DNA from 2 places in the Streptomyces sp. NBC_01260 genome. Region 2 is predicted to be linked to the other one. Evidence: riboswitches for the same ligand, from Rfam matches in the RefSeq annotation. Region 2 holds a riboswitch; the other holds the start of a gene.
What was found. A riboswitch is a leader RNA that binds a small molecule or an ion and turns the genes downstream of it on or off. The one in region 2 is predicted to bind glycine.

Region 1 (4,409 bases), 5.1 Mb from region 2:
AGAGCTTGCCGGAGAAGTTGATCTTCATGCCGTGGGTCAGGTGACCGCCGTGGGCCAGGTTCAGGCCCATGATCGTGTCGCCCGGCTTCAGCAGCGCGAACATCGCGGCGGCGTTGGCCTGCGCGCCGGAGTGCGGCTGCACGTTCGCGGCCTCGGCTCCGAAGAGCGCCTTGACGCGGTCGATGGCGATCTGCTCGATCACATCGACGTGCTCGCAGCCGCCGTAGTAGCGGCGGCCGGGGTAGCCCTCGGCGTACTTGTTGGTCAGGACGGAGCCCTGGGCCTCCATGACCGCGACCGGAGCGAAGTTCTCCGAGGCGATCATTTCGAGGGTGGACTGCTGACGGTGGAGCTCGGCGTCGACCGCGGCGGCGACGTCCGGGTCCAGCTCGTGGAGGGAGGAGTTGAGAAGCGACATCAGGTGGTCCCTTGGGGTCTCAGTTGCCGGAGAACGCGGTGTACTCGTCGGCGGAGAGCAGATCGGCCGGCTCCTCCGCGACACGTACCTTGAACAGCCAGCCGCCTTCGAACGGTGCGGAGTTCACCAGCGAGGGGTCGTCCACGACGTCCTGGTTCGCGGCCGTGATCTCACCGGTCACCGGCGAGTACAGGTCGCTGACGGACTTGGTCGACTCCAGCTCACCGCAGGTCTCGCCCGCGGTCACCGTGTCGCCGACCTCGGGAAGCTGGGCGTAGACGACGTCACCGAGCGCGTTGGCCGCGTACTCCGTGATGCCGATCGTGGCCACACCGTCCTCGACGGCCGACAGCCACTCGTGCTCCTTGCTGTACCGCAGCTGCTGGGGGTTGCTCATGACCTGAATTCTCCTGTACGCGGGGGAGTGCTGATGAACGATGGTCTTACGGTGTGAGACAGGACTGCGTCACGTGCGCGGAGCGCTGCCGCGCCCACGGCCTACTTCTCGCGCTTGTAGAACGGCAGCGCCACGACCTCGTACGGCTCGTGGCTGCCCCGGATGTCCACCGCGACGCCCTCGGTGCCGGGCGTGGCGTGCGCGGCGTCGACGTACGCCATGGCGATCGGCTTGCCGAGGGTGGGCGACGGGGCGCCCGAGGTGACCTCGCCGACGACCTGGCCGGCGGCGGTGACGGGGAAGCCCGCCCGCGGCACCCGGCGGCCCTCGGCGACCAGGCCGACGAGCTTGCGGGGCGGGGCGGTCTCGGCGCGCTCGGCGGCGGCCTCCAGCGCCTTGCGGCCGACGAAGTCCCCCTCCTTCTCGAACTTCACGACCCGGCCGAGCCCGGCGTCGAACGGGGTCAGCCCGGTGGTCAGCTCGTGCCCGTACAGCGGCATGCCCGCCTCCAGGCGCAGCGTGTCGCGGCAGGAGAGCCCGCAGGGGATCAGGCCGCGGGAGGCGCCCGCCTCGGTCAGCGCCCGCCACAGCTGCTCGGCGTGCCCGGGGGCGACGAACAGCTCGAAGCCGTCCTCGCCGGTGTAGCCGGTACGGGCGATCAGCGCGGGGACCCCGGCGACGGTGCCGGGCAGCCCGGCGTAGTACTTCAGCCCGTCCAGGTCGGCGTCGGTGACGGCGGCCAGGATGGCGGGGGACTCGGGGCCCTGGACGGCCAGCAGCGCGTACGCGTCGCGGTCGTCGCGGACCTCGGCGTCGAAGCCCTCGGCGCGGGCGGTCAGCGCGTCCAGCACGATCTGGGCGTTGCCCGCGTTGGCGACCACCATGTACTCGGTGTCCGCCAGCCGGTACACGATCAGGTCGTCCAGGATGCCGCCGTCCTCGGCGCAGATCATCGTGTAGCGGGCCCGGCCCACGGAGACGGTGCCGATGTTGCCGACCAGCGCGAAGTTCAGCAGGTCCACGGCCGCCGGGCCGGTGACGGTGATCTCGCCCATGTGGGAGAGGTCGAAGAGGCCGGCCCTCGTGCGCACGGCGACGTGCTCGTCGCGCTCACTGGCGTACCGCAGGGGCATGTCCCAGCCCGCGAAGTCGGTCATCGTGGCGCCCAGCGAACGGTGCAGGGCATCGAGGGCTGTGAGGCGCGGGGCGGTGCTCATTGATATGGCTCCCAGGGCATGACGACGAGGACGATCCCTCCCCATCTGTCATCGGAACCTGAGAGGTTCGCCGAGAGACCCCGCAGGGGTTCGGCTTGCACCTTGGGTGGAGCCGCTGGGCGACTCGCTTTTCAGATCTGCCTCATCCACGCGGTACGGGGCCTGAGAGATTCAAGGGAGGATCTTGCTCCTTCGGCGCCCGGCCCAGTGGCCGGAACTCTCCCGCGCGGATTCAAGCGGCCTTTATGCAGTTGGCCGGGTCATCATCGCACGCATCGCCGGGCCGTGGGGCGCCGGTACCCCACTGGATCCGGCGGGTCGCAAGCTTGTGCCGCATTACCTTTTCTTTACACTTCTTGCAGGTGTGGGTCTGCCGACAGGGGGATGGCGATGACGTTGCAGCGGTACGCGACGACCGCGGGAGCCGCGCACGGCGCGCTGCCCGCACAGCCGGGTGCGCCGGCCCGGGGGGCGCGGGGCCCGCGCGGACCCGTCGTACGGGATCTGCGGGACCGGGCCGGGCGCAGCCCGCGCGGCCTGCACTTCGCGGCGGGCGATGTCGTGGTGGTCTCCGGACTGCCGGGCAGCGGCAAATCGACCCTGATCAGACGGGCCGTGTCCGCCCGCGTCATCGACTCCCAGGACACCAGGGACCGCTGGGCCGGCCTGCTGCCCCGCTTAGTCCCCTACGCCCTCTACCGCCCGCTCGTCCGCGTCGCCCACTACTGGGGGCTGTGGCAGGTGCTGCGCTCCGGCGCCTCCGTCGTCGTCCACGACTGCGGCACCCAGGCCTGGGTGCGCGGCTGGCTGGCGCGCGACGCCCGGCGGCGCGGCCGCATCCTGCACCTCGTCCTGCTCGACGTCACCCCGCAGACCGCGCGGGCGGGCCAGCTCGAACGCGGGCGCGGCGTCTCCGGGTACGCGTTCGCCCGGCACCGCAGGGCCCTGCGGAGGCTGCTGCGGGACACCGAGACGGGCACCCTGCCGCTCGGCTGCGTCTCGGCGGTGCTGCTGGACCGCGAGGCGGCGACGCTGCTGACCCGGATCACCTTCGCGGAGGCACAGAGCGAGGACGGGTAGCCCACTGCCCGATGCCTGGACACCCGGTGCGCGGCGCTAACCTCATGCTGCACGGCACGGGGCGAGAGAGGGAAGCAGTGGACATTCCGGCACAGGGTCACACCACTCCGCAGGGCGGATGGCCGGCCAACGAGCTCGAAGAGGTACTGGGCGCCTCGCTCGGCAGCCCGGAAGCGGGCGGCCGGCTCGTGGAGGTGCTCGGCCGCAGCCACCTCTGGGTGCCCCTGCCCAACGGCGGTGGGCCGGACGCCACCGACCTGGACCTGCCGACACTGGAGATCGACGGCGCACCCTACGTTCCCGTGTTCAGCTCCGAGCAGCAGTTCATCGCCTGCGTCGGCACCCATATGTCCTTCACCGTGGCGCCCGCTGTCGAGTTCGCCCGCGGACTGCCCCCGCAGCTCGGGATCGCGGTGAACCCGGGCGGCGCCGTCGGGATGCCGCTCCCGCCGCCCGCCGTGGCCGAACTCTGCCGGGCCGGACGCACCGTGCTCGACGGACCGTCCAGCGGCGGCCGGGTCCGGCTCTACGAGCCGGACTGGAAGGAGGAGCCCGTCGACTTCCTCTCCGCCGCGGCCGGCGAGTTCGAGGAGAGCGGCGTCGTGCTCAGCGCCCGCAGGGTCCTGGCCAGCATCGAGGGCGGCGACCCCGTGCTCTTCGTCGGCGTCGAGTTCTCGACCTGGGACGGCGCCGGGCGCAACGCCCCCATGGACGCCCTCGGCCGCGCGCTCGGCCGCGTCGAGGTGCAGTGGCCGGTCAATCTGGTGCTGCTCGACGTGGCGCAGGACCCGGTCGCCGACTGGATGCGCGCGAGGATCCGGCCGTTCTACCAGCGCGCCGCCGAGTAGCGCGGCCCGCTGTACCGCGAGGTGACGGCGGCAGCCCATGGCGTCAAGTCGGTGTCAGGACCGGCACCTAAGCTGGTTTGATGGCTGGTGCCTCGGCACCGTGCCGTACCCGAGTGCCCCGGGAGCGGCAGGCCGACACAGTGGATCGAAGAGGGGCGGGACCCAGGGTGAGTGCGTCAGGCATGGGGGCGGCCGATGGGGTCTCCCCTGCTCGAGCGGAGCCGAGAGCTCGGGGAACGGTCGAGCACATGCTGCGCCAAGTGACACCCGGGCGCTACGACGCGTACGAGGCTCTGCTCCAGGCCCTGGCGGGTGACCGGATCTGGATGCTGCTCTGGAACGGCCGGGCCGGTTCGCCCGACGCCCAGTACGGCAACATGGAGGTCGACGGCCTCGGCTACGCCCCCTGTGTCACCTCCGCCCAGGAGCTCTCCGCCAGCGGCTGGAAC
Region 2 (4,409 bases):
ATGCCTGCCGAGCCCCACGGAGCCGCCGAGATCGGGCCGACCCCGGTCTCCGGACCGGCGGCGGGCTGCAGCGGGTGGTTCGGGAGGTACGGCGCCAGGTGCGCGCGCACACCGACCGGGCCGACGCCGGGGCCGCCGCCGCCGTGCGGGATGCAGAAGGTCTTGTGCAGGTTCAGGTGCGAGACGTCGCCGCCGAAGTGGCCCGGCTTGGCGAGACCGACCAGCGCGTTGAGGTTGGCGCCGTCGACGTACACCTGACCGCCCGCGTCGTGCACCTCGGCGCAGATGTCGGCGACGTGCTCCTCGAAGACACCGTGCGTCGACGGGTAGGTGATCATGAGCACGGCGAGCTCGTCGCGGTACTGCTCGATCTTGGCGCGGAGGTCCTGGATGTCGACCTCACCGTCGTCGGCGGTCTTCACCACGACGACCTTCATACCGGCCATCACGGCACTGGCTGCGTTGGTGCCGTGCGCGGAGGACGGGATCAGGCAGACGGTCCGCCCCTCGTCGCCGTTGGCACGGTGGTACGCCCGGACGGCCAGCAGCCCCGCGAACTCGCCCTGCGAGCCGGCGTTCGGCTGGATGGAGACCGCGTCGTAGCCGGTGACCTCGGCGAGACGCTCCTCCAGCTCGCGGATGAGCGTCAGGAAGCCCTGGGCCTGCTCGGCCGGTGCGAAGGGGTGCAGCGCGCCGAACTCGGGCCAGGTGATCGACTCCATCTCGGCGGTCGCGTTCAGCTTCATGGTGCAGGAGCCGAGCGGGATCATGCCGCGGTCCAGCGCGTAGTCGCGGTCGGCGAGCCGGCGCAGGTAGCGCAGCATCGCGGTCTCGGAACGGTGCTGGTGGAAGACCGGGTGGGTCAGTACGGCGTCCGTCCGCAGCAGCTGCTCGGGCAGCGCGTCGGCGGTCGTGGCGTCCAGTGCCTCGATGTCACCGCTCACGCCGAAGGCCCCCCACACGGACGCGATCTCCGTACGGGTGGTGGTCTCGTCGCAGGCGAGCGAGACGAGGTCGGCGTCGACGAGCCGCAGGTTCACGCCGCGCTCGCGGGCGTCGGCGACGACCTCCGCGGCCCGGCCGGGGACCCGGACGGTGAGCGTGTCGAAGTGGGAGCCGGTCACGACGTCGGCGCCGGCGGCGCGCAGGCCCTCGGCGAGGATCGCGGCGTAGCGGTGGGTGCGCCGCGCGATCGTCCGCAGCCCGTCCGGACCGTGGTAGACGGCGTACATGCCGGCCATCACGGCGAGCAGCACCTGAGCGGTGCAGATGTTGCTGGTGGCCTTCTCGCGGCGGATGTGCTGCTCGCGGGTCTGGAGGGCCAGCCGGTAGGCCTTGTTGCCGTCCGCGTCCACGGACACGCCGACCAGGCGGCCCGGCAGGCTGCGGGCGAACTTCTCGCGCACGGCCATGAAGCCGGCGTGCGGTCCGCCGAAGCCCATCGGCACACCGAAGCGCTGTGTGGTGCCCACCGCGATGTCCGCGCCCAGCTCGCCGGGCGAGGTGAGCAGGGTGAGCGCCAGCAGGTCGGCGGCCACGGTGACGATCGCGCCGAGCTCGTGGGCCTGCTCGATGACGGGCCTGAGGTCGCGCACGGCTCCGGAGGCGCCCGGGTACTGCAGCAGCACACCGAAGACGCCGCGCTCGGCGATCTGGGCCGGGATGCCGTCGGTGAGGTCGGCGACGACGACCTCGACACCGGTCGGTTCGGCGCGGGTCCGGATCACGGCGACGGTCTGCGGGAGGGCGTCCTCGTCGACCAGGAAGACGCCGTTCTTGACCTTGCCGACGCGCCGTGCCAGCGCCATCGCCTCAGCGGCGGCGGTGCCCTCGTCGAGCAGCGAGGCACCGGAGGTGGGCAGCCCGGTCAGGTCGGCGACCATCGTCTGGAAGTTCAGGAGGGCTTCGAGGCGGCCCTGGGAGATCTCCGGCTGGTACGGCGTGTAGGCCGTGTACCAGGCGGGGTTCTCCATCACGTTGCGCAGGATCACCGGCGGGGTGAACGTGCCGTAGTAGCCGAGCCCGATCATCGGGGCCAGCACCTGGTTGCGGTCGGCGAGCGCACGCAGCTCGGCCAGCACCTCGGCCTCGGTACGGGCCGTCGGCAGCTGGAGCGCCTCGGCGCTCCGGATGACATCGGGCACCGCGGCCGCGGTGAGCTCGTCGAGCGAGCCGTAACCGACCTGGGCGAGCATCTTCGCCTGCGCCGCGGCGTCAGGACCGATATGACGCTGCTCGAACGGGATTCCCTGTTCCAGCTGGGAGAGCGAAGTGCGACGGGGGGTCATGGTGGAGGCCTCCTGGTCTGTCACGACCTACGAGGGGCACCACGGCGCGGGGTGCCCGAACGGCCTCCCCCTCTGTCATCTCAACCTGAGAGCTTCACCGGTGCCCACTGCGCGCACCGGCTTTCACCGTCGGTGAGGGAGGGATCCACCTCGGCACACGGCCGTGCGGAACCCGCCCTGCTTTCCAGAGTGACCTCGTCCGTGCGGTACGGGGGCCTGAGAGATTCCGGGGAGGATTTGCTCCTTCGGCGCCTCCGGATTCGCTCCGGAGGACTCTCCCGCACGGGGTAAGCAGCCGTCTCCCAGCCTACCAGCGGGGTTCCCGGCTGAATTCTCGAGTGGCCAACCCCACGGATCTGCACTTCTGTGGTTCCTGTGGGGTAGCCGCGACCAGTGGGAGGGACCGTGCAGACCGATATCGATCCGCGCAGCCTGATCGGCCGCAAGGCATTCGACCGCGAGGGTACCAAGATCGGAACCGTGGACGAGGTGTACCTCGACGACGCGACCGGCGTGCCGGAGTGGGCGGCCGTACGCACCGGACTGTTCAGCCGGGACGCCTTCGTCCCGCTGGAACCCAGCGAATTCGTCGAGGACACGCTGCGCATCCCCTTCGACCGTGCGCTGATCAAGGACGCGCCCGACTTCGGGGTCGGCCGGCATCTCTCGCCGGAACAGGAGCTCCAGCTCTACCGGCACTACGGTCTGGACTCCCCGCCCGAGGAGACCGGCCCGGACCGGGACTTCGGCAGGCTGGCCGGCCAGGACGAGTAGTCGACCGGGTCCCGCACGAGCGGCAGCGGATCGGCCGGCCGGAGTGCCGGATCGTCGATACGGAACGTACGCACCCGGCCGGGCGCCGATTCCGGCTCCTCGAAGCGCACTGTCACCCGGCCGACGCCGCTGCCCTGCACCCAGCCGTGGCCATGGGTGTCGTGCCGTACGTCGTGTCCGGCCGGCCAGCGCCGGGCGGCGAGCTGCTCGGCGCTCTCCGGGCCCGGCTCCGGCCGACCGTCGTCCGTACCGGCGTCCGCTCCGGCCTCCGCACGGTCGGCCAGCCCGGCGGCGGCGAGCCCGGCCGCGGTGCGCTCGTCGGCCGCCTGCGCGAACAGGTCCTCCTGGGTGTAGTCCGCGAGCCCGGTGACGCCCACGCCCAGCAGCCGCACTCCCCCGGTGGTGTCCACGGACTCCAGGAGTCGCGCCGCGGCCTCCCGGACCACCGTGGGGTCGTCGGTGGGCCCGCGCAGCGTCTCGGAGCGGGTCAGGGTCGAGAAGTCGTACCGCCGCACCTTCAGCACCACGGTCCTGCCCGAGCGCTCCGCCGCCCGCAGCCGCTGGACGCACCGGTCGGCGAGCCGCTCCACCTCGCTCCTGACCCGGACACGGTCGTGCAGGTCCGTGTCGAAGGTGTCCTCGACCGAGACCGATTTCGCGTCGCGCTCGGCGACGACCGGCCGGTCGTCCCGGCCGGACGCCATCCGGTGCAGTGAGCCGCCGTGCGCCTTGCCCAGCAGCCGTACGAGCTCCGCCTCGCCCGCCTCGGCCAGGTCGTTCACCGTGGTCATCCCGGCGCGGCGCAGATGGTCCGCGGTGGCCGGCCCGACGCCGGGCAGCGTGCGGACCGGCATGGGTGCGAGCAGATCCCGCTCGGTGCCCGGTGCTATCAGCAGGATCCCGTCGGGCTTCGCCTCCTCCGAGGCGATCTTGGCCAGCATCTTGGAGCCCGCGAGGCCGACGGAGCCGCTGAGTCCGGTGACCGCCTCGATCGCCTCGCGCAGCTGCTCACCGATCGCCAGCGCGGAGGCCGTGTCGTCCGCGGTGCCGCCTGCCTCCAGGTCGACGAAGGCCTCGTCCAGGCTCAGTGGCTCCACCAGCGGCGACAGCCGGCCCAGCAGCTCCATGACCTGGTCGCTCACGGACCGGTACAGGGAGAAGCGCGGCACCAGGTAGGCGGCGTTCGGCGCCAGCCGTCGGGCCTGCGCCATCGGCATCGCCGAGTGGACCCCGAAACGCCGGGCCTCGTACGAGGCGGTGGCGACGACCCCGCGGGGCCCCAGCCCGCCCACCACGACCGGCTTGCCACGCAGACTCGGCTTCGCCGCCTGCTCCGCAGAGGCGTAG

Region 1: linked by a shared signal. The riboswitch ahead of gcvT (glycine cleavage system aminomethyltransferase GcvT) and the one ahead of gcvP (aminomethyl-transferring glycine dehydrogenase) in region 2 are both predicted to bind glycine.

Annotation. Positions count from the first base shown of each region.
Region 1 covers NZ_CP108464.1:2,206,461-2,210,869, reverse strand. The annotation lists gene glyA (serine hydroxymethyltransferase) at 1-418, opposite strand, end outside; gene gcvH (glycine cleavage system protein GcvH) at 438-815, opposite strand; gene gcvT (glycine cleavage system aminomethyltransferase GcvT) at 917-2,032, opposite strand; glycine riboswitch at 2,174-2,267, opposite strand; gene OG322_RS09610 (AAA family ATPase) at 2,423-3,112, shown strand; gene OG322_RS09605 (enhanced serine sensitivity protein SseB) at 3,190-3,960, shown strand; gene OG322_RS09600 (enhanced serine sensitivity protein SseB C-terminal domain-containing protein) at 4,128-4,409, shown strand, end outside.
Region 2 covers NZ_CP108464.1:7,353,021-7,357,429, reverse strand. The annotation lists gene gcvP (aminomethyl-transferring glycine dehydrogenase) at 1-2,288, opposite strand, end outside; glycine riboswitch at 2,483-2,579, opposite strand; gene OG322_RS32840 (PRC-barrel domain-containing protein) at 2,694-3,062, shown strand; gene OG322_RS32835 (DNA polymerase IV) at 2,987-4,409, opposite strand, start outside.